One region of the Bhargavaea sp. GQ12 genome, then DNA from elsewhere that is predicted to be linked to it. Evidence: riboswitches for the same ligand, from Rfam matches in the RefSeq annotation. Region 1 holds a riboswitch; each other region holds the start of a gene.

What was found. A riboswitch is a leader RNA that binds a small molecule or an ion and turns the genes downstream of it on or off. The one in region 1 is predicted to bind S-adenosylmethionine.
Region 2: it holds a riboswitch for S-adenosylmethionine, as region 1 does, so the genes downstream of both, AC6CHQ_RS11510 (carboxymuconolactone decarboxylase family protein) here and AC6CHQ_RS03010 (O-acetylhomoserine aminocarboxypropyltransferase/cysteine synthase family protein) in region 1, are expected to answer to the same signal.
Region 3: it holds a riboswitch for S-adenosylmethionine, as region 1 does, so the genes downstream of both, AC6CHQ_RS11410 (methionine biosynthesis PLP-dependent protein) here and AC6CHQ_RS03010 (O-acetylhomoserine aminocarboxypropyltransferase/cysteine synthase family protein) in region 1, are expected to answer to the same signal.

The regions. Positions count from the first base shown of each region.
Region 1 is NZ_JCAXEU010000002.1:251,159-261,131, forward strand. Features, by position in the region: gene cysK (cysteine synthase A) at 1-820, shown strand, start outside; gene AC6CHQ_RS03005 (homoserine dehydrogenase) at 1,013-2,008, opposite strand; gene AC6CHQ_RS03010 (O-acetylhomoserine aminocarboxypropyltransferase/cysteine synthase family protein) at 2,117-3,406, opposite strand; SAM riboswitch class I at 3,534-3,646, opposite strand; gene AC6CHQ_RS03015 (YwqG family protein) at 3,789-4,568, shown strand; gene AC6CHQ_RS03020 (glycerol-3-phosphate acyltransferase) at 4,642-5,292, shown strand; gene ald (alanine dehydrogenase) at 5,577-6,710, opposite strand; gene AC6CHQ_RS03030 (aspartate aminotransferase family protein) at 6,779-8,137, opposite strand; gene AC6CHQ_RS03035 (CoA-acylating methylmalonate-semialdehyde dehydrogenase) at 8,683-9,973, opposite strand, start outside.
Region 2 is NZ_JCAXEU010000012.1:34,511-44,483, reverse strand. Features, by position in the region: gene AC6CHQ_RS11520 (LLM class flavin-dependent oxidoreductase) at 1-1,258, shown strand, start outside; gene AC6CHQ_RS11515 (sodium:solute symporter family protein) at 1,280-2,782, shown strand; SAM riboswitch class I at 2,992-3,096, shown strand; gene AC6CHQ_RS11510 (carboxymuconolactone decarboxylase family protein) at 3,230-3,898, shown strand; gene gltS (sodium/glutamate symporter) at 4,349-5,536, shown strand; gene AC6CHQ_RS11500 (LLM class flavin-dependent oxidoreductase) at 5,602-6,669, opposite strand; gene AC6CHQ_RS11495 (hypothetical protein) at 6,953-7,576, shown strand; gene AC6CHQ_RS11490 (GTP-binding protein) at 7,579-9,507, opposite strand; gene AC6CHQ_RS11485 (DUF871 domain-containing protein) at 9,560-9,973, opposite strand, start outside.
Region 3 is NZ_JCAXEU010000012.1:9,053-19,025, forward strand. Features, by position in the region: gene AC6CHQ_RS11375 (DUF58 domain-containing protein) at 1-1,107, opposite strand, end outside; gene AC6CHQ_RS11380 (AAA family ATPase) at 1,104-2,003, opposite strand; gene nadE (NAD(+) synthase) at 2,343-3,170, opposite strand; gene AC6CHQ_RS11390 (nicotinate phosphoribosyltransferase) at 3,201-4,682, opposite strand; gene AC6CHQ_RS11395 (hypothetical protein) at 4,861-5,559, opposite strand; gene AC6CHQ_RS11400 (hypothetical protein) at 5,764-5,943, opposite strand; gene AC6CHQ_RS11405 (NADPH-dependent FMN reductase) at 6,054-6,620, opposite strand; SAM riboswitch class I at 6,836-6,941, shown strand; gene AC6CHQ_RS11410 (methionine biosynthesis PLP-dependent protein) at 7,033-8,160, shown strand; gene AC6CHQ_RS11415 (5-methyltetrahydropteroyltriglutamate--homocysteine S-methyltransferase) at 8,188-9,321, shown strand; gene AC6CHQ_RS11420 (5-methyltetrahydropteroyltriglutamate--homocysteine S-methyltransferase) at 9,373-9,973, shown strand, end outside.

The DNA.
Region 1 (9,973 bases):
ATCATTTAATCCTGGCGGCAGTGTAAAGGACCGCGCAGCATTGAATATGATCGAGCGGGCCGAAGCTGAAGGCAAGCTGATCCCGGGAAAAAGCACAGTCATTGAGCCGACGTCCGGCAACACAGGGATCGGCCTCGCCATGGTATGCGCGGCCAAAGGCTACCGGTGCATCATGACGATGCCAGACAACGCGACCGCGGAACGGGTGAAAATCCTGAAGGCATACGGCGCGGAAGTGTATTCGACGCCTGCAGCCGAACGCATGAACGGCGCCATCGCCAAGGCGGAAGAACTGGCTGCGGACATTCCGGACGCATTCATCCCGATGCAGTTCGAGAATCCGGCAAACTCGGATGCCCACCGCGGCACGACCGCCGTAGAAATCCTGGACGCATTTGACGGGAAGCTCGATGCCTTCGTCCTGACGGCGGGCACCGGCGGCACCGTGACCGGCACCGGTGAAGAGCTGAAAAAACAGATCCCGGACCTGAAAATCTATGTCGTCGAGCCGAAGGGGTCACCCGTCCTGTCCGGCGGAGAACCCGGCCCGCATAAAATCCCGGGTACCGGCCCGGGATTTGTCCCGGCCATCCTTAACCGCGACGTTTACGACGAGATCCTCCTCATCGAAGACGGCGACGCCCAGGTGATGGCTCGGCGCTTGGCCGCGGAAGAAGGCATCTTCGTCGGTGCCTCCGCGGCGGCATCCGCCCACTTCGCCGTCCAGATCGCCAAGAAGCTGCCGAAAGGCGCCAACGTCCTCTGTCTCGCGCCGGACACGGGCGAGCGGTACCTGTCGTCTGACCTGTTTCCTGAATAAAAGGAGATCCCCGAATTTACCGGGGATCTCCTTTTTTGTGGCCGGCGCGCAGCCGCCGCTCGTATTCTTCAAGCTTAGGGGGCTATTCTTCAAACTCGGGCGGTTATTCTTCAAACTCGGAGGGCTATTCTTCAAACTCAGTTCCCCGCAACACAAAAGCGATGCCCCGCTCAAGGCGAGGCATCGCTTTTTTCATGAACGGGTTACGAGTTCGCGAAAGGTGGCGTGTTTCCGCAGCAGCACCGCTGCGTCCTCGACCATCACGCTCGCGGTCGGCAGCATGCCTGCCCCAGGGCCGATGACGGTGAGCGTTCCGGCGTAGGCCGTTTCGATGGCGACGGCGTTGTCGACGCCGTCGATGCCGTACAGCGGATGGTCCGGGCCGATCAGCACCGGGCCGACGGATGCCTGGATGGAACCGTCTTCCCCGCGGCGGACATCCGCGATATGGCGGTAGCGGAGGCCCTGGCGGTCTGCGTCGATCACTTCGTCAAGAGAAAGCGCATCGATGCCTTCCATCGGCACGTTCTCCCAGTCCGGCTGCTCACCGAACGACAGGCCGCTCAGGATCATCAACTTGCAGAAGGCATCGAACCCGGACACGTCATTGGTCGGGTCCGCTTCGGCATAGCCGAGTTCCTGCGCTTCCTTCAGAACTTCCTCGAAGGTACACGATTCCTTGCGCATCTTCGTCAGAATAAAGTTCGAAGTTCCGTTCAGAATGCCCTGGATGCCGGTCACTTCGTTGGAAAGGTTCAGGTTATCGATCGTTTTGATCACCGGAACGCCGCCTGCGACGGTTGCCTCATATCCGATGCCGGTCCCCTGTTCCCTGGCTTGCCGTTCAAGTGCAGGAGCAGCTTTGGCGTACATCACTTTATTCGCAGTTACGACATGACAGCCGGCGGCGATCGCCTGCTCCAGATAGGTGCGTGCCGGCTCTTCGCCGACGATCGCTTCGAAAACGACCTTCAGATCCGGGATGGCCAGGATCTCCTCAAACCGGTCGGTAATGAGGACTCCCGGGGTCTCAGGGCGGGTTTTATCCAAGTCGCGGACGAGGATGGCAGCAATTTCGATCGGGGAACCGATCGTTTTCTCAAGTTGTTGTTTCCGTTCATTCACGATTGTATAAATGCCTTGGCCGACCGTACCGAATCCAAGGATGGCCGCTTTCACTGGAGCCATGGGCGAACACCTCCGACATAAAGATTCCTTCCAATATAACAAGTTCCGCCCCATAAGGAAACCCCCGGGGCGGGAAAATTTAAAATAGTTTAAACATTATATATTAATTTAAGCTTTGACTGGCGCCGCTGCTTCAATCGCCTGTTTCAGGTCGGCGATGATGTCTTCGACGTTCTCGAGACCGACGGAGAGGCGGACAAGTTCTTCAGTTGTGCCTGTTTTCTTCAGGTCTTCCGCCGACAGCTGCTGGTGCGTTGTAGATGCCGGGTGGATGATGAGCGAGCGTGCGTCGCCGACGTTCGCGACATGCGAGAACAGCTTCACGTTGTCGATCAGCTTGCGGCCCGCTTCGCGTCCGCCTTTGATGCCGAAGATGACGACCGATCCGGCGCCGCTCTTCAGGTACTTTTTGGAGAGTTCGTACGACGGGTGCTCTTCGAGGCCGTTGTACTGGACCCACTCGACAGATGGGTGATCCTTCAGCCATTCCGCAACTTTCTGAGCGTTTTCGTTGTGCCGCTGGATGCGGAGGTGCAACGTCTCAAGTCCCTGAAGGAAGAGGAACGCATTATCCGGGCTGAGTGTCGGGCCAAAGTCGCGGAGCAGCTGCACACGGAGGCGTGTTGCGAATGCGGCCTGCGCCGTGTCGATGCCGTAGCGGAGGCCGTGGTAAGTCTCATCCGGCTCTGTATAGCCAGGGTGGCGTCCCTGTGTCCAGTCGAATTTGCCCGCGTCAACAGCTACGCCACCGACGCCGCGGCCGTGTCCGCCGATCCATTTTGTTGCGGAGTGAACGACAACATCCGCACCATGCTCAATCGGGTTCGAGCCATAAGGCGAAGCGAATGTGGAGTCAATGATGAGCGGCAGGCCGTTTTCATGCGCGATGTTCGCAACAGCTTCCACATCAAGGACATTCAGGCTCGGGTTGCCGATGATTTCGCCAAAGATCGCCTTTGTCTTGTCGTTGATCGCCGCTCGGAAGTTTTCAGGGTCTGTCGAGTCGACGAACTTCACGTTGATGCCATAGCGCGGAAGTGTCACCGCGAACAGGTTGTATGTTCCGCCGTAAAGGTTTGCCGCGGAAACGATTTCGTCACCGGCCTGTGCAACGTTCAGGATCGAGAACGCGATTGCCGCCATCCCGGAAGAAAGTGCAACGGCAGCCGTGCCGCCTTCCAGTTCCGCGATGCGCTTTTCGAACGCGTCTACTGTCGGGTTCATGATGCGGGAGTAGATGTTGCCGGACTCTTTTAGGGCGAACAGGTTCTGCGCGTGCTCTGTGTCACGGAATGCGTAAGCTGTCGTGCGGTAGACCGGTACGGCGATCGCGCCTGTTGTCGGATCCGGCTCCTGGCCTCCGTGCACGAGAATCGTTTCTGGTTTAAAGTTTGTCATATTGATTTCCTCCTAAAGGTATGGTTTCGATGGAAACACGATAGGAGAGGAGGTTTTGTCTTTTCGGAAAATGAAAAACCCTCTTCTCTGATAGGAAGAGGGCCGATGCGAACACGCCGCATGCCTCCCCTTATCTGTCAGATCCGCTCCCGGATCTGTAGGAATTAGCACCTTTGCAGACATGGTCTGCCGGTTGCCGGGCTTCGCAGGGCCTATTCCCTCCGCCGCTCTTGATAAGAGTATTCTGATTTTGTTTTCCATCTGGTAAACAGTATAGGACTGTGCAGCGGGCAAAGTCAAGTGTATTTTTCAGAAAAAACATGAAACGTTTCTGCCTTCTCATCCGTTAACTTAGGAGACTGCCGATCCGAGGAGGAATTCTATGAAAACCTGGAGAGATAAGCTGGAAGCAAATGGACTAGCCGAATACATCGCGCCATTCTCCGAACTGGCGAAGCCGGGCTTCCGACTAAATAAAGAAGACGCCGCCGGGACGCTGGCGCCCGGTGCATCGAAGTTCGGAGGCGCGCCGGACCTTCCGCCTGATGTAGAGATCCCGTCCAAAGACGGCAAGCCGCTCACGCTGATTGCGCAGATCAACCTGTCGGACGCAGCGCTTGCCGGAGATGTTCACCCGCTTCCCGACACAGGCATCCTGTCTTTCTTCTATGACACCGAGGAACAGCCGTGGGGCGGCGATGAGTCTGACCGGAGCGGTTGGAAGGTCCTTTATCATGAAGATCCGACCAGACTTGAACGGTGTGATGTGCCGGAAGAGCGGATGCTTCCGGAATTCGCTGCCGTCTTCCACGCCGTGGAAACGCTGGATGCCGATGCAATCATCGGGATGGACTTCGATGACGAGGCCGGCGAGGCGATCTTCGAGTTGCTGGAAGAAGATGCCCACCACCAGATGCTCGGTCATCCGTTTGCCGTGCAGAACCCGGTGTTCGCTGAAATCGCCCACTATGGCGACGGAATTGCAGACTGGGACGAAGCCGCGAAAGCGGCGGATGACTACGTCCTTCTTTTCCAGATGGATAGCGATGACGACCTGGATGCCGTCTGGGGCGACCTCGGCATGCTGTACTTCTGCATCCGGCAAGAAGACCTTGCTGAAAAGCGATTTGACCGTTCGCATATGATCATGCAGAGCGGCTGATGGCTGAATCCGCCTTATATTAGGATGAATGAACCTTAATATAAGGTATCCGCCAAGATTGGAGGCTGAAAACATGCCCGAATCCATGGGCTGGTTATGGATCGCCGTTGCGGTGATTGCCGGCTACCTGATCGGCAACATCCACGGATCCACCATTGCCGGACGGCTGTCCGGTGTAAATCTGAAAGAAACTGGCGTCAAAAACGCCGGTGCATCAAATGCGGCCATCGTCCTCGGCAAAAAATATGGCGCACTCGTCGCCGCCATCGACATCGGGAAAGGCATCGCGGCTGTGCTCCTCACCAGGGGCATCGCCACCTCGGCCGGACTCGGTCCTGAAGCAAGCGCACTGCTTGTTTTCGCGGTGGCGGCCGCGACGATCCTCGGGCATAACTTCCCATTCCATATGCGCTTTAATGGCGGTAAAGGGACGGCCACGGTCATCGGTGTGCTCCTCGGCTTTGACTGGAAAATCGGTCTTATCGGGCTTGCGCTGCTGATCCTCGTCTCTCTCGCAACCGACTTTCTCGTCTTCGGCGTCCTCATGCTGTATGTCACCTTCACTGTGACTGCCGTCGTTTTTGCTGCGGGAATCGGACCTGACCTGATTGCTGCCGGACTATTCGTGATGGCAATATGGAAGCATCTCGAGAACTTCCGCAGGATGCGGGCCGGCGAGGAAAAACGGGTGTCGTCGGTGTTTGGGAAAAAGAAGACGGCCTGAGAGAATTCCGCTCCGTCGCAAGAACCTGTTGCTTCCCGCGGTTTCGTCATTCGTGGACTCAGTTTCGTCATTCGTCCGCTTTCAGGACCCGAATGACGAGATTATCAGGGTGAATGACGAAATTGGTTAGATGAATGACGAGACCGGACGCATGAATGACGAAATCAACATCTGCGGCTGTTAGCGATCACAGCCGCCCAAGAGGAAATTTCAGTTCATCACCAGTAATATTAGCACTCATACCAAAAGGGGGACCTGTCCAAGACAGGCCCCCCTCTTCATGTTCAGTTATGCTGTGCAACCGGCTCGATCAGGTCGAGAAGATCAGCGTGCGTGTAGCCGAGGTCTTCTGCAACTGTTTTGTAAGTCACACGGCCGGCATGTGTGTTGAAGCCTTTGCGGAGTGGTTCGTTATCGAGTGCCGCCTGCTTCCAGCCTTTGTTGGCGATCTGGAGAGCATACGGAACAGTGACGTTCGTGAGCGCCATCGTGGATGTGCGCGGTACTGCGCCAGGCATATTCGCGACGGCATAGTGAACTACTCCATGCTTTTCGTAAGTCGGAGCATCATGTGTTGTGATGCGGTCGGATGTTTCGAAGATCCCACCTTGGTCGATTGCGATATCGACTAGTACGGAGCCCGGCTGCATCGACTTGATCATCTCTTCTGTCACAAGCTTTGGCGCTTTGGCACCAGGGATCAGCACGGCACCGACGACGAGGTCTGCGTCCTTCACTGCTTCAGCGATGTTGAATGGATTCGACATGAGTGTCTGGATGTCGTTGCCGAACTGGTCATCCAGCTGGCGGAGACGCTCAGGGCTCAGGTCGATAACGGTAACTTTCGCTCCCATTCCGACTGCCACGCGGGCAGCGTTCGCGCCTGCCATGCCCCCGCCGATGACGGTGACCTTTGCGCGCTGGACGCCAGGTACGCCGGACAGGAGAATGCCCTTCCCGCCGTGGATGCGCTCCAGGAACTGAGCACCGATCTGTGTCGCCATGCGGCCTGCCACTTCGCTCATCGGAGAAAGAAGAGGCAGCGAGCGGTTCGGCAACTGGACCGTTTCATAGGCAATGGCGGTAACGTTTTTCTCGAGAAGCGCTGCAGCAAGTTCCGGTTCCGCAGCCAGGTGCAGATATGTGAACAGGATCAGGTCTTCACGGAAATAGCCGTACTCTTCCGGCAGGGGCTCCTTGACCTTCATCACCATTTCGGCTGCCCACGCATCTGCTGCAGTTTCTACGATCACCGCGCCTTCGTTGGCATACTCCTCATCGGTAAAGCCGGAACCGAGTCCCGCCCCCTTCTCGATGATCACTTCATGGCCGGCAGTAGCCAGTGTCGCTACTCCTGCAGGTGTCATCGCAACGCGGTTTTCATTGTTCTTGATCTCTTTAGGTACTCCAATTCTCATTTCCATTTCCCTCCATCATAAAGGGAGGCGGCTGCCTCCCGGTTAATTAATCCCCAACTCAATTTATTTCAACGATTCTCTTCAAAAACCTTCTTGATGACCGAAATAATAAAGTCGACATCCTGATCCGTGCAGGCAAGCGGCGGGGACAGGGTCAAGATATTGTTGTGTCCCGCAACCGTGTCACCGTTTTTACCGACGATCAGACCGTTCGCCTTGCAGTCGGCGATGATCTTGCCGATGCGCGCTGCACTTGCCGGTTCGCGGGTCTTCTTATCCTCGACCAGCTCGATACCGAGAAGGAAGCCGATCCCCCGGACTTCTCCGACGTATGGGTGCTCTTCAAGATGTGCCAGTTCTGTACGGAGACGCTCGCCGTGGCGGTCCGCGCGCTCAACGAGGCCTTCCCGCTCGATGATCTCGAGGTTCTTCAGCGCCACCGCGCATGCTGCCGGGTTGCCGCCGAATGTGTTCACATGGCGGAAATGGCTGTTATCCGCGCTGTCTTTGAAGGTCTCATAAATATCTTTGCGCACCGCGGTGACCGACAGCGGCAGGTAGGCGCTTGTGAGGCCTTTTGCCATGGTCACGATATCCGGCTTCACGCCGAAGTTCTGGTGGCCGAACTTCTTGCCGGTGCGGCCGAATCCGCAGATGACCTCATCGATGATCAGGAGGACGCCGTGCTTATTGCAGATCTCCTGTACCTTCTCCAGGTAGACCGGATGCGGGATGAGGATGCCGCCGCCTGTGATGAGCGGTTCCATGATGACCCCTGCAACCGTTTCTTCCTGTTCCCAGACAATTTTCTGCTCGAGCTCTTCCGCACGCATGATGTTGTAGTCCTCTACACTCATGCCTTCCGGACGGCGGTAGTTATCCGGCGGAGCCACGTGCAGGAAGCCTGGCGCAAGCGGCTCATACTTGTACTTGCGGAGCGACTGCCCGGTTGCGGCAAGTGCACCCATCGAGCTGCCGTGGTAGGCGCGGTAACGGCTGATGAACTTGTAGCGCGAGGCATTCCCCTGTTGCTGGTGGTACTGTCGGGCGATCTTGAACGCCACTTCGTTCGCATCGGACCCGCTGTTGGAATAAAAGATCATGTAGTCGTCCTCGAGCCATTCGTTCAGCTTGGCTGCGAGCTCGATCGCCGGCTCATGGCTCTGCGTCATCGGCACGTAGCACAATTCCTTCATCTGCTCGTAGGCCGCTTGCGCCAGCTCCTCGCGTCCGTAGCCAACATTGACGCACCAGAGACCGGACATGCCGTCCAGGTAGCGGTTCCCCTCATGATCCGTCACCCAGGCGCCTTCCCCTTTTGCCCAGATCATCGGCGGGCTTTTCTCCACATACGGAGAGATATGATGCCAGACGTTCTGCCGGTCCTTCTCGACGAGCGTTTGGGCTTCCGTTTTTACAACGGTCATCGTGCTATCCCCTTTCGGATGAATTCGTTTTAAAAGTCAGCCGCCTCGGGGGCGGCTGCTTGTTGGTGTTTCGTGGACGCTGCTTGGTCTTTCGTTATCCCCCATCGGTCTTTCATTAACCCCCGTTGGTGTTTCGTTGAACCTTATTCGTCTTGCGGGTCTGAACAGGCCCGTTCCGCTTTTCTATTGTCCAGCTGCACGGGCCAGACCCTCGGGGTCATAAGCCGGCCTGCTTTGCGGGTCAGGACCCGCTCCGCATTCCGTCTTATGCCTGTCGGGTCTGAACAGGCCCGCTACGCTTTTCTATTGTCCAGCTCTGTGCGGCAGCCTCTCGGGTCATAAGTGGTCCCGCTCCGTGAAGCAGGCTTCACTGCGCAGTCCCCCATATGCCTTTCGCGGCTGACCAGCCGCACTACGCTTTTCTATTGTCCAGCTGCACGGGCCAGACCCTCGGGGTCATAAGCCGGCCTGCTTTGCGGGTCAGGACCCGCTCCGCATTCCGTCTTATGCCTGTCGGGTCTGAACAGGCCCGTTCCGCTTTTCTATCAGTGACGCTGAGTGAGCATTTTCTTCCTTGTATAGAACTCGATGCCGTCTTTGCCGTTGGCGTGGAGGTCTCCGTAGAAGGACTTCTTGTAGCCCGAGAACGGGAAGAAGGCCATCGGGGCCGGGACGCCGAGGTTGACACCGAGCATGCCGGCATCGATGTCGTCGCGGAATTCGCGGATTGCCGATGCGCTGTCGGTGTACAGGCAGGCGCCGTTTGCAAAGTCCGACGCGTTCGCGAACTCAATTGCTTCCGTGAGTGTTTCAACGCGGACAACCGACAGGACCGGTGCGAAGATCTCGTCTTTCCAGATTTTCATTTCCTGAGTGACGTCATCAAAGATCGTCGGTCCGACGAAGTAGCCGCCTTCCGAGCGGGATTTGTCGTTGCGGCCATCACGGACGAGTTTCGCGCCTTCTTCCACACCGGATTCGATGTAGCCGATTGTCCGGTCCTTGTGGGCCGGACGGATGACCGGGCCGAGGAATACATCGTCTTCAAGTCCGTTGCCGATCGTGATGTCGTCCGCAGCCTGTTTGAGGCGGTCGACAAGCTTATCCGCGACGTCACCGACAGCAACCACAACCGCAGCTGCCATGCAGCGTTCGCCGGCCGAGCCGAATGCCGCGCCCGTGATGTTCTTGACAGCGTTGTCGAGGTCAGCGTCAGGCATGACGATCGAGTGGTTTTTCGCGCCTGCCAGTGCCTGGACGCGCTTGCCGTGAGCCGTGCCTGTCTTGTAGACATATTCCGCGACCGGCTGGGAGCCGACAAAGGAAATCGCCGGAACGTCTTTGTGCTCGAGAAGGCCGTTGACGATGTCGTGTGCCCCGTGGACGATGTTGAACACACCGTCCGGAAGGCCCGCTTCCTTCAGAAGATCCGCCAGGCGGTTTGCCAAAAGCGGTGTGCGTTCGGACGGCTTGAGGATGAAGGTGTTCCCCGCGACGATCGCGAGCGGGAACATCCATGCCGGCACCATCATCGGGAAGTTGAACGGCGTGATGCCGCCGATGACACCGATCGGATAGCGGTACATGCCGGATTCCATGTTCTTCGAAATGTCAGGAAGCTGCTGGCCCATCATGAGGGACGGCGCGCCCGCTGCGAACTCGACACACTCGATGCCGCGCAGCACTTCGCCGTGCGCTTCCGTGAAGCTTTTGCCGTTTTCGATCGTGACGAGGCGTGCGAGCTCATCCCAGTTCTCGACAAGCAGTTGCTGGAACTTGAACATAACCCGTGCACGCTGCGGCACCGGCGTCTTCTTCCAGGTCTTGAATGCCTCT
Region 2 (9,973 bases), on a different contig from region 1:
CTGGACAGAAACCGCAAAAGTATTGGAGCGGGGGAAATTCGATGCTGTCTTTATCGCGGATGTGCTTGGAACCTATTCGGTTTATGGCAGCAGCCATGAAGCGGCCGTCCGCCATGCTGTACAGTTGCCTGCGCACGACCCGTTATTGATCATCTCCGCCATGGCACAGGTGACAGAACATATCGGATTTGCACCGACTGTCTCTACGACTTATGCCCAGCCTTATGCATTGGCGCGCCAGCTCTCGACATTGGATCATGTGACAGAAGGCCGGCTCGGATGGAATGTAGTCACTTCCTATCTGGAAAGTGAAGCGGTCAATCTCGGGTTGTCCGGACGACTCCCGAAAAGTCAGCGCTACGACCGTGCGGACGAATTCCTCGAAGTGGTGTATAAGCTTTGGGAACACAGCTGGGAAGACGACGCAGTAGTTTATGACAAAGAAGGGGATACATTTGCAGACCCGTCAAAAGTCCATCCAATCCGGCACCATGGGGAATTCTTTGATGTTCCGGGTATCCATTTGACCGAGCCGTCTCCTCAGCGGACACCGGTTCTGTTCCAGGCAGGGGCCTCACCGCGGGGACGCGATTTTGCGGCCAAGCATGCGGAAGCAGTATTCACAAAGGGCCATTCCCTGCAGGCGCAGCAGGCCTATTCCGCTGATTTGCGTAAACGCGCCGCTGCACACGGCAGAAGTCCCGAAGACATCCGGATCTTCCCGATGATCCTTCCGATTGTAGGCTCCACGGAGGAAGAGGCGCTCTCCAAATACGAGGACCTGAAAAATCATGTGAGCTATGAAGGGACAGCGGCACTTCTTTCCGGCCATACAGGAATCGATTTCTCGAAATATGATCCCGATCAGTACATCGAGGACATCGAAACGGATGCCGTGCAGGGAAATCTGGACATGTATACGAAAGACCCGAACAAGAAATGGACTTTGCGGGAAGCCGTGCTCAACCATGGACTTGGCAACGGGACAGCGAAATTCATTGGGACCCCAGAGCAGATAGCGGACCATATCGAGGAATGGGCAACAGTAGGTGATGTGGACGGCTTCAATATCGCACAAAGTTATTCACTCGAGACATTCCGTGAGTTTGTGGATCATGTCGTTCCGGAGCTGCAGAAGCGGGGAATCTACCGGACTGAATATGAGGGAAAGACATTGCGGGAAAACCTATTCGGCACAGGCTCTGCGCGTCTGCCTGAAAGCCACCCGGCAAAACAACTTTCGTCATTGGTGAAGTAAAACGGAAAAGAAGGGAATGCCATGAACACTGTCACACTATTTACCTGGATCGGGTTTGCCGCTTTTCTGGCAATCATGCTCGTTCTTGGCTATATCGGCACAAAGAAAACAAAGAACATCCGGGACTTCGCAATAGGCGGGGGACGCCTGGGGCCCGTTGTGCTGGGTCTCTCTTTCGCTGCCACTTACCTCAGCGCTGCGACTTTCCTCGGTTATCCGGGCTGGTCACATGAGTGGGGGCTCACGAATCTCTGGCTCATGCTTGCGATGATTGGAGGGGGAGCTATAGGAGTTCTGATGGTCGCGAAGAAAATCCGTAAACTGAATGAAGAGCAGAAGTCTCTCTCATTGCCGGATTGGCTTGGGGACTATTATAATAGCGACCTTTTGCGTGTGGGAACCGGCCTCATTCTGCTTTTTAACATCTTTTATATTGCCGCCCAGTTTGTAGCCGGAGCAAGGATTTTTGAGTATTTATTGGGGATGGACTATCGTACCGGCCTGATCCTCATCACCGTCATCGTGGTGGTGTATGTTTTCGGCGGCGGAGCGTTTGCGGATATCTATACAGATGCCGTTCAAGTGATTCTGATGGCGATTGCAGGAATTGTGATCTTCATATCCGGAATCGTAATCTTCTGGAGGGACGGCATCGCGGCCACATTTTCCGGGATCACCGACAACCTGGCGGCACAGGATCCCAATCTCGTGACTGTTTTTAACCCTGATTCGGCTCACTTCTATTCGATCGGTGCAGTGATCGGCGCAATCTGCATCCAGTGGGCCTTTGCGTCCGCACCTCACTTATTCAATAAAGTTTTGGGCATCAAGAGCGAAAAAGACCTGGGTAAAATGATTCTGACCTATGTCATCGTGGCTTCGCTTAGCGTATTGGTTCTCTTTGGAGGACTCTATAGCAGGGTGGCGCTGGGATCCGGGGACGTCGTTGCGGATCTGGCTTTGATGGAATATGTGGCCTGGGCATTCCCAGCTGCTGTTGTTGCATTATTCGGTGTCGTGATTCTGGCTGCGGCCATGTCAACAACGGACGGGCTGTTCGTCTCGATTTCCACTGTTTTTGCCAATGACATTTTCCTGAAATTCCTGGTCAGAAAAGGCTATGTCAGAGTCGACGAAGAAAAGGCGGAGAAAATCGCGCTTCGGATCAGCAGGCTGACCGTTCCTGTTGTGGGAATCATCGCCCTTCTGATTGTGATGAAACCGCCTGCTTACATGGGAGATATTATGTGGATCGGCATTTCCGGAGTCGCAGCCGGAACATTGGGCCCCATTTTATATGCAGTGTATGGGAGAAAGAAGGCTTCCGCCAGAGCAGCAGAGGCATCAATGATCATCGGACTCCTTGCCTACCTGATCCTCTACTTCAGCGGCATCATCCCAAGCACGATGACGGCCGGTGCAGTGGCGACCGGGATCGGTATTTTGACCATGTTTGTATTGGCAAATGTTCTGGAATCAAAACAGGAAGAAGTCCTGATTCCAGAGGCGGAACAGGGGCGCTAAGGGGGCTTGACCATGTTTGTGAATGAGATGCTGACTGTCTGGCTTTACGGATTTATCATTATTTATGCCATTGTCGGATTTGCATTGTGGAAGTGGTACTTCAGCAAATAGAGAAATTGCTGAATTCATAAATGATTGAAGATTTCATGTTGACAGACGATATGGGGTCCGATATGCTTAGGATAATCTTACTAATTGAATAGACTTTGACCTTATCAAGAGCCGGGGGAGGAAACTGGTCCGCAGATCCCGCAGCAACCGTTACGTTGTAACAAGGTGCTCACTCCAGCAAGCGCAAGCTTGAAAGATGAGGAAGGCCGCTTACATACTGCCTCTTCCTCATCGGGAAGGGGCTTTTTGGATGACTGGACTTTCTTCGGCTCTAACAAAACAATCTATTCCGACTCAACCGATAAGTAAGAAAAAGATGAAAAGGGGAGTTTTGAGATGACTGCTACAACTAAAACAGACAGCCTGTACAAAAAGGAATACTTCGGAAGAATTTTCGAACTGAAAAAATACGCGCCTGAAGCGTTTGAAACGTTCTTCAAGTTCAATGACCAGGCACTGGCCGAAGGAAAGCTGTCCGTAAAATTGAAGGAACTGATCGCCGTGGCGGTTGCCCATATCACAGGCTGCCCTTACTGCATCGATCTGCATATCGGAAATGCCAAGAAAAACGACTCCTCCAAAGAGGAAGTTGCTGAAGCGATCTTTGTCGCGACTGCACTCAAAGCCGGATCGGCACTTGCTCATGGGGTAAACGGATTGAACGCATACGACGGCAAAGGTGACGGGGAGTTTTACAAAGCGTCTTACTTTAACCGTCTGCCGGAGTTCGCAGAACTGGATGAAGAGGCATTCAAAACGTTCGTGAAGTTCGATGGTGCGGCTCTCAAGGCCGGCAAACTGAGCGTGAAGGAAAAGGAACTGATCGCTGTGGCTTCAGCACACACGACAGGATGCGCTTACTGCATCGATCTCCATACGAAAAATGCCAAGAAAGCCGGCGCCAGCCTGGAAGAGCTCTCGGAAGCAATTTTCGTGGCGGTTGCGCTCAAGGCCGGTTCTGCAATCGCGCATAGCGTGAACGCCCTCAATGCATACGACAACTAAAATAAACATCTGTTTTTTTGCAGACGATTCCGCGCCCTTTAATTAGGGATGCGGAATCGTCTCTTTTTCTTTCCGGTCTTTGAAAATATTGGCGGATTTACTTTTTGGAATAGTGCGTATTTAAGTTTTAGTGTTGTAAAAAGTCTGCAAAACTGATTATACTTTAAAACAGTGTATCACTGAAGTGAGCGATCCTCTTATGATTACGAAAGCGATTCCATGAATTTTCGGACATACAGGATAGGAATGTTTTCATGCTTGGCAAGTGTTCATCGGGTAAACAAGGGGTAAAACAAGGATACGTGCAAACGTATTCAGCCATATTTGAAAACGCTATTACCGTTGCGGTTTTCTGGACCGTTTCACGGTCCGTAGGGGGAATCCGAATCAATCGGACACGGGCCGGGTCCGGAAGCCGCGAACTATTTTTTTTTGGAAAGGTGACAGAATATGATTGAAATTAACCAGATTACCACGCTGTTCCTGGCAGTGGCCCTCTACCTGCTGGGAATGGCCCTCGTTAATCGCATCGGCATCCTTGACCGGTTCCTGATTCCGGCACCTGTTGTCGGAGGCCTGATTTTCGCCATCCTCGCCTTTATTCTCCAAACGACGGGCGTCGTTGAAATTGCATTGGATACTTCCCTGCAGTCGCTCTTCATGGTCGCATTCTTTACGACGGTTGGGCTTGGAGCCAGCATGAAACTAATTAAACTGGGCGGGAAGCTCCTGATCATCTACCTGATTTTCTGTGGAATCCTCATCTTCATGCAGAATGTCATCGGTGTCTCGCTATCCAAAGTGTTCGGCATCGATCCGCTCCTTGGAGTCATGAGCGGGGCGGTATCAATGAGCGGCGGCCACGGTGGCGCAGCTGCTTACGGGCAGACGATCCAAGAGCTTGGCATTGATTCGGCTGTCACGATCGGGATGGCAGCAGCCACGCTCGGCCTGATTTCCGGGAGCTTGTCCGGTGGGCCTGTCGCTAGATTCCTCATCAGAAAGTACGATCTGAAACCGACTGAAGGAAAAGTTGAAGCGTACGTTGAAGAGGCGGAAAAGCCTGTCACTGAACGCTCGTTCATGATTCAGATTGCGTTGATCACCCTGTCGATGGCAGGCGGAACGTACATCGGGGAAATTTTCTCGGAGGCAACCGGCTTTGTCTTGCCGGCCTATATCGGCGCGATGTTCGTTGCCGTTATCGTTCGGAACCTGGTGGACCGTACGCTCCCAGGCACGGTCAACATGAAAGAGATCAACCTCATCGGTGAAATTTCCCTGGCGATCTTCCTGTCGATGGCTCTGATGAGCATTAAGATCTGGGAAGTTGTCGGCCTGGCGCTTCCACTGGTTGGTATTATATTGGTTCAAGTAGCATTTATTATTCTATTTGCGGTCTTCGTTGTCTTCCGCTTCCTCGGCAAGGATTACGATGCTGCGGTCATGGTTTCCGGGATGCTGGGCCATGGGCTCGGGGCTACGCCGAACGCAATGGCGAATATGGGCGCGACGGTCAACAAGTATGGCCCATCCCGTACGGCGTTCCTCGTCGTACCGATCGTCGGCGGTTTTCTGCAAGACGTTATATTCGGCGCTCCGATCATCATCACGACCATCAATATGTTCGCGCCGTGATAAGAACACTATAGATAAAAGCGAAAGCCTTCCGTTCGTCAGACGAACCGGAAGGCTTTCTTTTTTTATTCTTCATCTGCTATTGTGTACTTTTTTACTGCCGGCATGATTTCTGTTGCGATCAGCTCGATGTTTTTCGCAATCTTATCAAACGGCACCCCGCCAAAATCAATTTGCGCGATAAAGCGCTGATGGCCGAAAAGTTCGTACTGATAGAGGATCTTTTCGATGATCTGCTGCGGGCTGCCGATCATGAGGGCATCTTGGTGGTCGACAGCCTGCTGGAACTGCTGCTTCGGATAGCCTCCGCCACGGATCGCCATGAAGCCGTAGTGCAGATGAGGGTAGTACTCGCGAAGTGCATCCTGGCTGGTTTCAGCCGTGTAGAACAGGCTTGTCGTGCCTATCGGGAGGCGGTTCGGGTCATGGCCGCTCCGCCGGGCGGCTTCCCGATAGGCATCGACGGATACAGTGAAGTTCATCGCCGGCCCGCCGAGTGTCGCCAGCATCATGGGGACGCCTGCATATCCGGCTTTGATCGCGCTCGCCGGAGGCCCTCCGACTGCGCGCCAGATCGGAAGCTGTCCGTCCTTTGGCTGCGGATAGATTTCCGCGTTCCTGAGGGGTGGCCGGAATTCGCCTTGCCAGCTGACGGGATCCTTCGCCGTGTTCAGCTTTAGCAAAAGGTCCAGCTTTTCTTCGAACAGCGCTTCGTAATCGTTCAGGTCATAGCCGAGTAGGTCGAACGCGCCGGTTCTGGAACCGCGGCCCGCAACGATTTCTGCCCGTCCGCCGGAAATCAGATCGATTGTTGCGAAGTCTTCAAAGGCACGTACCGGCTCCCAGACGCTCAGCACGGTCGAAGAACTGGCGATCTTAATCCGTTTTGTTGCCTGCGCAATCGCGCCGAGGATGACGGTGTGCGCCTGTGTCGTAAAGTGCCGCTGATGGCTTTCGCCGACCGAGAACACATCCAGGCCGGCTTCGTCAGCCAGTTTGGCGGCGTCAATGATTTCCCGGATGCGCTGCTCCGCGCTGATCTTCTCACCGTTGTGCGGATTCATCATATGATCACCGAGTGAATAGAGGCCAATCTCCATCCCTTTTGACCGGTCGATTTTGTAACGTTCCATGCGGGTGGCTCCTTTCCTGTTTAATGTCAGTCTACTTCCGGAATCAGGGCCGGGCAAACGGTTTGACTTGTTTAAACAGAAAGTTTGTTCATTAAAGGGAAAACCGGCAATGACTAAACTAGATTGCTTTTTTAGGAGGAGACAGACATGAAAGAATGTCAGAGGCAGCCATTTGCCAAGGACGTGCCCGGCAAGGACCGGCTGAAGCTTGCTGCAGCTGCGATGGGCGAACGCTAAACTTCATGTGACAAAGAAAAGTGAGCCTCTTGCGGCGGATGAGCGGGTGGACGAACAGCTGGTGAAGGAAATCATCTCGGTCTGGCCGGCTACTCCGAAAGCTCCGGCAGAGACGGTGGTGAAGTTCTACGGCCAGCCGAACGAGGCGACAGTCAACCGTCTGACCTGGTACTACAACGGTCCGTGGAAGCGCACCGTCGTCTTTAAAGAAGAAATTCCGCATGATTTCCCCGAGCCGCATGTCGATTGCCTGGAGCAGACGATCAACTACCATGTTCCGGCGGACAAGGTCGGCCCGATCGGCCAGCTGGAGGGCAGCCTCGTGGTCGACCGGACTAAGGGTGAGGTGTCGGTCCACTGTGATAATGAAGGGGCCAATACCCTGTCCATGATGCATGAGGTGGTTACGGGCAAGCGTACGTCTCAGGAAGCACGGAATTTCATCAAACATGAAATCGTGGAGTACGTGATGAATAGGCCTGCCCCGTACTGCGAAGCATTTCAGTTCGAGCTGCCGGAGGGCAGCAAGTGGGATACCGACAAGACAGTTGTCCAGGATAAGCTGCTTAAGGAAGCGGTAGACAAAGTGAAAAAGCTTGGACAAGTAAGCAAGCGTGAAAGCCGCCCGGCAGAAAAGTCTGCCGGGCGGCTTATTGCGGGTAAGCAATAAAACTATAAAAGGTGCATCGCCGCTTCCGCCTCATGCCAGGGGACGGTATAGCCCTTGCCCTTTGCGCAGAAGATTGAAGAAGAGGTATAGTCGGGGTCGGCATCTTTGTCATAGCCGATCCGTTCCGCCACTTCTTCAGGGTTGTGGCATTCTTCATAGCCGCCGGGACGAAGGGAAATGGAGCCTTTGCCGCTGGTAAAGGAAGAGAATTCAGCAGGATAGCCCATGAATGTGGAGACGGGTACACGTGCGCTGATGCGTACGGCGTCTCCATCAGTCTCGGGATCTCCGAACTGTCCGTGTGCTTTCTGGATGTCGTTCAGCACCCGTCCCATCAGTCCGGTCGCCACTTTGATCTTCACATCGTATACGGGCTCCAGCAAGACATTGTCCGCCTTTTCCAGACCCTGACGCAGGGCGCGGAGCGATGCTTCCCTGAAGTCCCCGCCGGATGTGTGCTCATTGTGCGCCCTTCCGGTGATCAGTGTGATCTGCAGATCGGTCAGCGGGGAGCCGGTGAGCAGGCCATGGTGCGGCTTTTCGGTCAGCACCTGGCCGACGAGGTTCTGATAGCCCGGGGCAAGCTCGTTCGGGTGGCAGTTGCTCTTGAATGTTATGCCCGCACCCCGTTCGGACGGAGCGATATCCAGATGCACTTCCGCATAATGGCGGAGCGGTTCGAAGTGTCCGTAGCCGGTGACGGCCGAGCGCACCGTTTCCTTATAGAGGATCGATGGCTCTCCAAAGGTGATGTCCACTCCGAACCGTTCCCGGATCACTTCCGTAAGCACGTCCAACTGGATCAGCCCCATGACATGCACCCGGATCTCGCTGGAATGTTCATCCCAGGTGACGGAGAGGGAAGGGTCTTCTGCATCCAGTAGCATGAAATGGGCAAGCATGTCTTTCGGGTGAATGGATTTATCAAAACGGACTGCAGTAGACAGGGAAGGGGTGAGTGAAAAGGTTGTTCGTCCTTTTTCCGCCCCTAGGGGATCTCCGGCCACGATGCCGGAAAGCCCCATGACCGCCACCAGTTCGCCGGGGCCGGCCGTGTCCCGGACGGTGTACTTGTGTCCGCTGTATTTCCGGATCTGTGTGACTTTTTGGGGTTGACCCGCGATCTGGATTTCATCCCGGACCGATAGTTGTCCGCCCGTCAGTTTCAGGAAGGTGACTCGTTGTCCGCCATCGTCATGGCGGATCTTGTATACGCGGGCTGCAAAAGGGCCTTCCGCATCAGGCAGGGTCCCGCCTGAAAGCCGGTCCAGCCATCCGAAGAATTCGATTACGCCGATGTCTTTCAGGGCTGAACCGCTTCCCGCAGGGAAAATCCGCCCTGCATCCGTCATGCGGCGCATTGCCTGAATCCACACTTCCTCATCAAAGCCTACCTCGAGATAATGCTCCAGAAGTGTTTCATCCCGTTCCGCCATCCACTCAATGACATCAGGGGTCAGCCCGTCATCCAGGAGCACCACATTTTCCGACAGGGACTTCCGGATCTCGGTCAAGGCTGTTTCCCGTTCGGCGCCTTCCCGGTCGGTCTTGTTGATGAAAATGTATGTCGGGACGCGGTGCTTCCGGAGCAGTTCCCAGACCGTTTCGGTATGGCCCTCAACGCCGTCGGCCGCGCTGACCACAAGAATCGCCGCGTCCATCACCCGGATGGCCCGTTCCATCTCCGGTGAGAAGTCGGCGTGCCCGGGGGTGTCTATCAGCGTGTATTCGGTCCCGTTATAGCGGAACACCGCCTGGTCGGCGAACACGGTGATGCCCCGGCTTTTCTCGATGGCATGGCTATCGAGAAAAGCATCCTTGTGGTCGACGCGTCCTCGGCTCCGGATGGCTTCCGTATGATAAAGCAATTGTTCGGAGAATGTTGTTTTTCCGGCATCCACATGGGCAAGGATCCCGATTGTCTTGAACATATCCATTCCTTCTTCCTGGCCGGATTATGCTCAATAGTATAGCAGAATCGGCTCAGGCCTGTGGGACGCCTTCCATGAGGATGCGGAATGCATCTCCGCCTTTGATGTGCCGGAGCACAGGCCGGTCGTCTTCAATGATCCGGCCGATGACATTCACTTTTTCGTCCTCAGGCAGATCACGTTTGGTAATCTGCAGCTCTCCTTGATAGCGTCCATACAGGGAATTGTCGATGGTCACTGAGCCGAAGGGACGCTCCGACGTATTGGCGGGTTTGACCGGTCGATCTCCGGCATTGCCGTACATGCGGGACTCCGCGGAGCGGATCACGTCACGCGCCGCATCCTGCCGGTTTGTATGGTCCGTACCGGGCAGCGCGGCCTGTGCATCGGGAAAAGCCGGCACGGCGCGGAGGAGGAAGGTGCCATTGGCATGACAGCTGAACTGTTCAAGCGAGCGTTCACTCAT
Region 3 (9,973 bases), on a different contig from region 1:
TTCCATGCCCACGCGGCCCGGGTGCTCGTCCTTCCCGAGAACAGAAAAGAGGATACCGCCGGACGCCTGCCGGGCTTCCCGGAGAAACGCGGCCACCCATTTTTCCGTAAGCGGACCTGTAATGACCGTCATCGTACGGGCCGCCGCGAGCGCGCGGCTGTCCGCCGGCGGCAGATGCCCTCCGGAGGGAGAAGGCCTGAACCGCGCCAGATGCAGCATCGCTGCCCTGAGACTGTCCGGCCCTTCCACCCGGGGAATCGCCGCGCCCGCTTCCCCGAGGCTCAGGAACCCGGAAGCCGAGCGGGATTCGACCGCCTTTTTCAGTATGGACGCCGCGAAACCGACCTGCTCCTCGAATTGCGGAGACGGCGAACCGTCCAGGACGAGCAGAAGGTCCTGCGCCCTGCGGTCCTCCAGTTCCTTCGAATGGAGCTCTCCAGTCCGCGCAAAAGCCGGCCAGTGGATCCGGGAAAGCCGATCCCCCGGCTGATAATCCCGGATCCCCGTGGCGACGGACGACTCTTTCACGGAAGCGAATGATGCCGCCGCGCTGCCCCGCTCTTCGGAGGCAGCGGAAGGAACTTCCCGCATGTCGGTCACCTTCGGAAGCACGGTGATGGTCTGGCGCAGCGGGATGAAATGACGTTTCCTCATCCAGCCGAAAAAGTCGGATGCTTCGATCTCGATTCCTTCCAGCACATGTTCCCCGCGCATCAGCGGACCGGTCTCATAGGACCAATCCTTTTTCCTGCGGAATCCCCAAAGAAAAAGAGTGGTCGGCATCGGTAGCTGTGCCGCGCTTCCCGGAATCTCTTTCACAGTCACATAAAGAAGCGGAAACATGAATCGCCGGCCGAAGCGGACAGTTGACCTGAGCGGGCTCCCGTAAGGAATCTCCCGTCGCCCGACTTCCCTCTCCGCAGTAATTGCCCGCAGCGGATAAAAGTAAAGGAAAATACCGTACAGGCCAAACGGCAACACCATATAAAACACCGTCCAGCTGACGACGCCCCCCTGGAACTGTGCATAGGCAAACACCCCGGCCAGAACGGCGAGGATTCCGATGAGGCGGAGCATCGGTCCCGCCTTGCGGAGAAACCGCTTCATCGTGTGCCTGCTCTCCGGACAGGGACCTTTGTTCTCGTGACGATGCGTTCCACCAATTCCTCTGCATCAATTCCCTCATAGCGCACTTCCGGCTGTAGAATCATCCGGTGACTGAACACATACGGGGCGAGATGCTGGACATCATCCGGCAGTACATAATCGCGGCCCTCCAGGAAAGCGAGTGCGCGAGCAGCCCGCATCAGCGCAATCGATCCCCTCGGACTGACACCAAGACGGATGTCAGGGCTTTTCCGCGTGCTTTCGGCCAGATCGACGATATAGCCCTTCACAGTGTCATCCACCGAAACTTCTGCTGCACGGATACGGATATCCCTCAACTCATCCAGTGTAATGACAGGCTGGATCCGGTCAATCGGCGGCTGCTTTTCCGCGCGGCGAAGCACTTCCACTTCATCCTCGCGGACCGGATAACCCATCTTCACCTTCAGGAGGAAGCGGTCAAGTTGCGCCTCCGGAAGCGGATAAGTGCCTTCATGCTCGACCGGGTTCTGTGTCGCCATGACAAAGAACGGGTCCGGGAGCGCAAGCGTACGGCCGTCGACCGTAACGGAAGCTTCTTCCATCCCTTCCAAAAGGGCAGATTGTGTTTTCGGGGACGTCCGGTTGATTTCATCGGCCAGAACAATGTTCCCCATGATCGGGCCGGGACGGAACTGAAACTCCATCTCTTTCGGGCTGTAGATCGAGACGCCGATCACATCAGACGGCAGCAGATCCGGGGTAAACTGAATGCGCTTAAATTCGGCCCCGACCGATCGCGCCAACGCCCGCACCATCATCGTTTTCCCGACGCCGGGGACGTCCTCGAGCAGCACGTGCCCGCCGGCAAGAAGAGCGACCACGCTCAGCTCTGCCACATCACGTTTTCCGATCATCACTTCTTCGATATTTTCAATGACTTTAAGCAGCTTTCCGTGTTCTTCCACTATCGGGTTCCCCCTGTCTCTATCCGGTTTCCCGGCCGGTCTACTGGAAATTATTTATACTGATTTCAGTTTAGAGGAAGGCAGGGCATGGGTCAATCTGAGGGGGCGTTTGACTGGTGGATTCATTGAAATGTTTGGTCTGCCCGGGACGAATGGTGTGTATTAGCGGGCGGCAATGATTGCGAATGACGAGATTGAGAGCCCGAATGACGAAACCGCTCTGTTGAGAGGTAGTCTTTCTACAATCAAAAACCCGCCGGCATCAGCCCGGCGGGTTCCTCTCAAGATTCAGTTTCTCCAGAAGTCATCGTATACCGTGATCGGCAGATGGCGCTTGTGGCGGGAGTTCATGTAATAGGCTTCGAGTTTCTCCTGTGCTTCCGGAGAATTTTTCTTGCCTTCCAGGTAATTGTCGATGTCATCGTACGTCAGGCCAAGGGCGACCTCATCAGGAATGGCCGGACGGTCCTCTTCAAGATCGGCGGTCGGAACCTTATTGTAAAGATGCTCCGGACAGCCGAGCTCCTTGAGCATGGCCCGTCCCTGGCGCTTGTTCAGCCGGAAAAGCGGCACGATGTCAGCTGCGCCGTCGCCGAACTTCGTATAAAAGCCGGTGATCGCCTCCGCCCCGTGGTCAGTGCCGATGACGACCGACTTCTTCATCGCGGCAATGGCGAACTGGGCCTTCATCCGCTCGCGCGCTTTCTCGTTGCCCTTTACGTAATCGGTCAGGGGCACGCCCGCTCCGGCCAAGGCCGCCGCGCTGGCATCGACTGCCGGCTTGATGTTGACCTCATAAGACTCGGACGGCGAAATGAATGCCATCGCATCATCGACGTCTTTCTCGTCGAACTGCTTGCCGTACGGGAGACGGACCGCATGGAACTTGTACCGATCCGTGCTTTCCTCCTCATTCAGCTCGTCCACCGCCATCTGGGCCAGCTTCCCTGCGAGGGTAGAATCCTGACCGCCCGAGATGCCGAGCACGAACCCTTCCAGGAACGGATGGGCGCGGGCATAGTCCTTCATGAAATCGACCGACACGCGGATTTCTTCGCGCGGATCGATTTCCGGCTTCACTTTCAGTTCCCGGATAATCTCTTCCTGCAGTGTCATAATCACTTCCTCCTTCTTTTCAGACAGGGGTCAGTTTTCCGCTCCGTCTGTCTCAAACTCATGGATGCGGTCCTGGACCTCATGGATATTTCGCATTTTATTGTCCCAGCACTTCTGGCTTAGGTCGACCGGATACTCCTCCGGATTGAGCGAGCGCTTGTACTCGTCCCAAAGCAGGTTAAGCTGTCCGTGGGCGAACTCTGTGATTTGCGGCAGTTCCGGGAGGTCATAGACAATATGCCCTTCACGGACAACCTCCTGGTGCAGATTCACCGCTTCAAAATTCGTTACGAATTTCGAGATGAACGTATGGACCGGGTGGAACATCTTGAGGCGGGACTCCTCTTCCGGCTTCTCGTCCCACATCGTGATGTAATCGCCCTCCGCCTTGCCGTTTTCACGGTCGATGATCCGGTAGACTTTCTTGAGGCCCGGCGTCGTCACCTTTTCGGCAGTGGAAGAAATCTTGATGCGGTCTTCCAGGACGCCTTCTTCGTTTTCGATCGCGACAAGCTTGTACACTGCTCCGAGCGCAGGCTGGTCATAGGCGGTGATCAGCTTCGTGCCGATCCCCCACTGATCCACCTTCGCCCCCTGGAGCTGCAGGTTCATGATGGTGTACTCATCGAGGTCGTTCGAGACGATGATTTTCGCATCCTTGAATCCGGCCTCGTCCAGCATGCGGCGGGACTCCTTCGACAGGTAGGCGATGTCGCCGCTGTCGAGACGGATACCGATAAAGTTGATCTTGTCACCGAGCTCTTTTGCCACGCGGATGGCCGTCGGGACCCCGATCTTAAGCGTGTCGTACGTATCAACGAGGAACACGCAATCCTTGTGACGGCGCGCATAAGCGTGGAATGCATCATACTCGCTCTCGTACGCCTGCACCATCGAGTGGGCATGCGTACCGGCGACAGGAATGCCGAACAGTTTGCCCGCCCGGACATTGCTCGTTGCCTCAACCCCGCCGATCACCGCGGCACGTGCACCCCAGATTGCCGCGTCCATCTCCTGGGCACGGCGCGAGCCGAACTCCATGACGACATCATTTTTCACGACCTGCTTGATTCGGCTGGCCTTCGTCGCGATCAGCGTCTGATAGTTCACGATATTGAGAAGCGCAGTCTCGATCAGCTGGGCCTGGATCAGCGGCGCCTCAACACGGATGATCGGCTCGTTGCCGAAGACGAGCTCCCCCTCGACCATCGAGTAGACATCCCCGGTAAACCGCAGATCGGCCAGATACGACAGGAAATCATCCTTGTAGCCGGCATTGTCACGGAGATAAGCCAGATCGCTTTCCGAGAAGCGGAATCCCTTCAAGTATTCCAATACCCGCTCGAGCCCGGCAAACACCGCATAGCCGTTGCCGAACGGCAGCTTTCGGAAATACAGATCGAACACCGCGCGCCGCTCATGGACGCCATCCGCCCAGTACGTCTCGGCCATGTTGATCTGATAAAGGTCTGTATGGAGCATCAGACTGTCGTCTGCATAATTCGTCGACACAAGAATCCCTTCTTCCAAGTTCAGAATTTACACTAACTATACATTAACATGAATATACCCTGCCACACCCGGTAGCAATCAAGGGCGGGTTGTGACGGTTACCGGGAGACGCTGTCGATTGTTAATACAAAAAAGGAGCCCCCGCTTTCGGGAAGGCTCCTCTCATGCATCAGCAATGTTACTGTGCACCATTAACAGGGACATAAGGGTCTTCGCAATCTGGCAGAATGTGGACGATCAGGTACGTGACTACAATCTTATTGTCCGCAAGTCCAAGCGCCTCTGCAATCGGACAGCCTTTGCAGCGGATAGCGAACGAAATTGTACCGCAGAAGTCTGTCGGACAAAGGTCTGTGCCGTAACCGCCCTCACAGAGTTCTTGGATGACGCACGTTGTTCCGGTCGCAGTGAACGGCAGTTCATTATCAGCCGGGCAAGACTCCCAGAAGAACCCGAAAGTCGTGTCCAGACAGATTTTCAGGTACCAGTTGATATAACCGGCCACCGTGCGCGGACCAATCAACACCAGACCTCCGCATCCGCAAGGGTCGTAAACTGATGTTGCGTCCGCCATAGGCGCCTCACCGGCCACCGAATCTCCGCAGCAGATCAGGTACGGATCGTTCCTCAACAGCTTAAACGGTGGAATTTGGTCAGTGTTGACAGAATTCGCCGGCAATTCGAGCGTCGCAAAGTCAAAGACCAGACGGTTGAAGTTGAAACCATTCGTCTGGGTCATTTGTGCCCGAAGCCCTTGAAGGTTGTTCAAGCTTTGTACGTCTCCGGCATTCTTCGCTTCAGCGATTTCCGCATCAAGGCCGCGAAGGACATTCGGCATTTCCTGCTTAAGGATGTTTTGCATTTCTGTTTGGTTCATTTTTCTCACCTCCTCCACTTTTTTTCTCACAAGGTCTTTTCACCTTGCTCTACCAATGTATTCGGGGGCCAAGCATCAGCTCGGGCGAATCTACCGGCGCCCTGCGGTGTTATCGCCCGTTTTGCGCATTCAAAAAGCCGCACGGCGTCAATCGCCCGTGCGGCCTATGGGAGTTTACCCCCTATTTCGGGATCCGGAATGGGTTTATTCCCCTCCCTTGTCCCGCTTTGTGCTTTGTTCAGCCTGCTCGACCTGCCCCTCCGGGCTTTGGTCCGGTTCGAAATCAGGACTCTGTTTGTCCGGCATGCCGGTGAAATCGTTTTTGTCGTCCGGCCCGAGCGCCTGCTCGCTCGCCTTACCTGCGCGATCCTTTTTATCGTTCATGGCAATCTCTCCTTTTCTTTTCTCTCTTTTATGGAGTTTACCCGCAAGCGCATGCACGCAATCAACACCATCAAAAAGCCCATCCGGCAATGCCGGATGGGCGGTTACGATCAGTTGACAGCTGCTGCTGCCTTTTCCTTCTCGTAGAACTTGATGAAGTTGTCCACGACGATGTCGAGGAACGCGAGGGTCCCTTCGTCAGTAAGGTTGCCTGCTTCGTCGATTTTCTCGTGGACGGAGCCGATATACACTTCGTTCTGCGGCAGGATTGCCGGAGCGAGGTTCGGGTTCGACAGAATCTCACGCAGATGCTGCTGGGCACGGACGGAGCCGAGCGCGCCCATCGACGCGCCGACGATGAATGTCGGTTTGTTGTTCAGAACGAGATCGACACGGCTCATCCAGTCGATGGCATTTTTCAGCTGGCCTGGGATGGAGAAGTTGTATTCCGGTACGGCAAAGAGGACCGCGTCGGAATCAGCCACGTCTTTCTTAAAGTCCAAGACATCTTCCGACGGATTGTTTTCAATATCGGTTGCATACGGCTCAAGAGCATTGATGAAGAGCGGCGTGATTTCCAGACGGTCCGCGTAGCGGCTGCGCATGGCTTCGACGACTTTCAGGTTATAGGATGTGGAGCTGGTGCTCCCGATGATTGCTTTGACTTTGATGGTCATGGATGAAACACTCCTTCAGCATAACTGTATTGCCGGAAATGTAGTCTCCGGCTTATCCACAGTTATGTTACACGATTCGACATGTTTCATCCCTCTTCTTGCTCACCGGGACACCTGGAAACTCTTTCAATCTTCATTTTAAAAAAAAGGCTTGCGGGCCGCCCTAAACGGTGATACAGTGAGTCTAATCATTTTTCAAACAATTGAATCAGCAATTCTTATCCAGAGAGACGGAGGGACTGGCCCTTTGATGTCTCAGCAACCTGCCTTAAGGCAAAGGTGCTACTTCCAGCGGATCCAGAAAGATCCGGAAGATAAGAAGACCATCTGTATACAAATACAGAGCCCTCTTCTTATTTGGAGGGCTCTTTTCTTATTCCCTCCCATCTATCAACGAAAGGGTGCCTGCCTAATGACTAGAAAAAAGACCGCCACTCTCCTCGCCCAACTGGGTAACCGGACGGATCCCCGGACGGGAGCGGTGAACCCTCCGATACACCTGTCCACCGCCTATGAGCACCCCGGCCTCGGACAATCGACCGGCTTCGATTACTCCCGCACAAAGAATCCGACCCGCGCCCTTCTCGAAGAAGGCTTTGCAGAACTGGAAGCGGGAGACGCGGCATTTGCCTGCAGCTCCGGCATGGCCGCCATCCGGCTTGTCCTGTCCCTATTCCGCCCGGGCGATGGCATTCTCGCGCCGGAGGACCTATACGGGGGAACGTACCGCCTTCTGGAACAATACCGGAAGCAATACGGCATTCCGGTCGATTACCTGACATTCAGCGATCCCGATGAAGTGAAGCGTGCCATCACGGATACGACGAAGGCGCTGTTCATCGAATCCCCTACAAATCCGCTGATGCAGGAAATCGATATTGAAGTGTACGCCAAAATCGCGAAACAGCATGGTCTCCTGCTGATTGTCGACAACACGTTCTACACGCCGATTCTCCAGAAGCCGATTACACTGGGGGCGGACATCGTCATCCATAGCGCGACCAAGTACATTGGTGGACACAATGATGTACTGGCGGGACTCGTCGTCGCAAAAAGTGAAGCCCTTTGCACACAGCTGGCCGCCCAGCATAACGCGGAAGGAGCGGTTCTTTCGCCGTTCGACTCATGGCTCGTCATCCGGGGGCTGAAAACCCTTCCTCTCCGTATGAAGCAGCATGAACTGAATGCAAAAGAGATTGCCGCCTATCTTACGTCGGAACCCGCGGTGTCGCAGGTCCTTTATCCGGGCCGTGGGGGGATGCTATCGTTCCGTACCGCAGATCCTGCCATCGTCGCCCCACTTCTGGAGGAACTGCAGCTGATCGCCTTCGCCGAAAGCCTGGGAGGCGTCGAAAGCTTTATCACTTACCCATCCACACAGACCCACGCGGATATCCCGCTTGAAGAGCGGACGCGACGCGGTATCGATAACAGCCTCCTACGGTTGTCGATCGGCATCGAGGACGCAGAAGATCTCATTGATGACCTGAAGCAGGCCTTTAGGGTCGCCCTTGCAAAAACCGGACAGCCATCTGCCTGACAAAAACTAATGAAAAGAGGAATCTCTATGACTGCCAACCTTCCAGAAACGAAAACCGTCCGCACCCCATTCAAAGCCGACCATGTCGGCAGCTTTCTCCGACCAGAACGCCTGAAAAATGTCCGTGAACAGTTCAAGGAAGGCTCGATCACCCGCGAGGAACTGGTTCTTGTGGAAGATGAAGAAATCAAAAAGCTCGTCAAAGCGCAGCTTGAAAACGGCCTGACTGCCGTTACAGACGGAGAATTCCGCCGGACATGGTGGCATATGGACTTCCTTCTTGGCCTGGACGGCATCGAGTACACTGAAACCGGCGAAGGCATCCCGTTCAACGGAGTCAAAACGAAAGCCCACGGCTATAAGGTGACCGGCAAGATCGGCTATTCCGGAACTCATCCATTCCTGGACCACTTCCGTAAGCTCCAGGAAATCGCAGGCGAAGGCGTCAAAGTGAAGTATACGATCCCGAGCCCGAACATGCTCTTTTTCCATAGCGGAATCGAAACCGGCCTTTATCAGAACGGCGAGGACTTCTACAAAGACCTCATTCCGGCTTACCGCGCATTCATCAAAGACTTGTATGATGCCGGATGCCGCTACCTTCAGCTGGATGACACGGCATGGTCGCTGTTCTTCTCCGAAGAAAGCCGGGCGCTTGCACGCGCCTTCGGTTCCGACCCGGATCAGCTTGTCCACAAGTTTGCAGAGGCGATCAATGGAGCCATCGATGGCCGGCCGGATGACCTGCTGGTGACGATGCACATCTGCCGAGGCAATTTCCGCTCTTCCTATGCTTCAAGCGGTAGCTACGAAGGCGCGTCCGAAGTGATCTTCAGCAAACTGAACGTCGATGGCCTCTTTCTCGAGTTCGATGACGAGCGCTCCGGAGGTTTTGAACCACTCCGCTTCGTTAACCGTCCTGACCTGACCATCGTACTCGGCCTCGTCACTTCGAAGTTCCCTGAGCTTGAAGATGAAGAACAGATCAAAGCAAGAATCCGCGAGGCGGCCACTTATGTGCCGCTCAGCCAGCTCGCACTCAGCCCGCAGTGCGGGTTTGCATCTACCGAGGAAGGAAACATCCTCACCGAGGAAGAGCAATGGGCGAAGGTCCGGCATGTTGCCAAGATCGCCAAGGACGTATGGGGTCCTGAGGCCTGAACATCGCTTCCCTGAATCACAGACTATCAACCACAGAAAGAAGGAATCATGATGACTACATCCGTTAATAAAACACGTGCACCATTTCGCGCTGATCACGTCGGCAGCTTTCTACGCCCCGAGGCTCTGAAGGAGGCCCGCGTCAAGTTCCAGCAGGGAGAGATTTCCCGAGATGAGCTGACGCGTGTCGAAGACGAAGAGATCCGCCGGCTCGTCGAAGCCCAGAAGACGAACGGGCTCCGCGGCGTCACGGACGGGGAATTCCGCCGAAGCTGGTGGCACCTTGACTTTCTTGCGGGGCTTGACGGCATTGAGTTCCGTGAAGGAGAAAACGGCACGCGCAAGTTCACAGGCGTTGAGGTGCGGCCCGTCGGCATCAAAGTCACGGGGAAAATCGGCTACAGCGGCTACCATCCGTTCATCGACCACTTCAAGAAACTGAAGGAAATTGCCGGTGATGATACAACCGTGAAGTTTACAATCCCTAGCCCGAACCTTGTTTTTGGCCGTGCAGCGCTGGAAACGGATTTCTATGATAAGAAAGAAGATTTCTACCGTGACGTGATCCCGGCATACCACGCGCTGATCCGCGACCTGTACGATGCCGGATGCCGCTACTTGCAGATCGATGACACCGCCTGGACATCTTTCT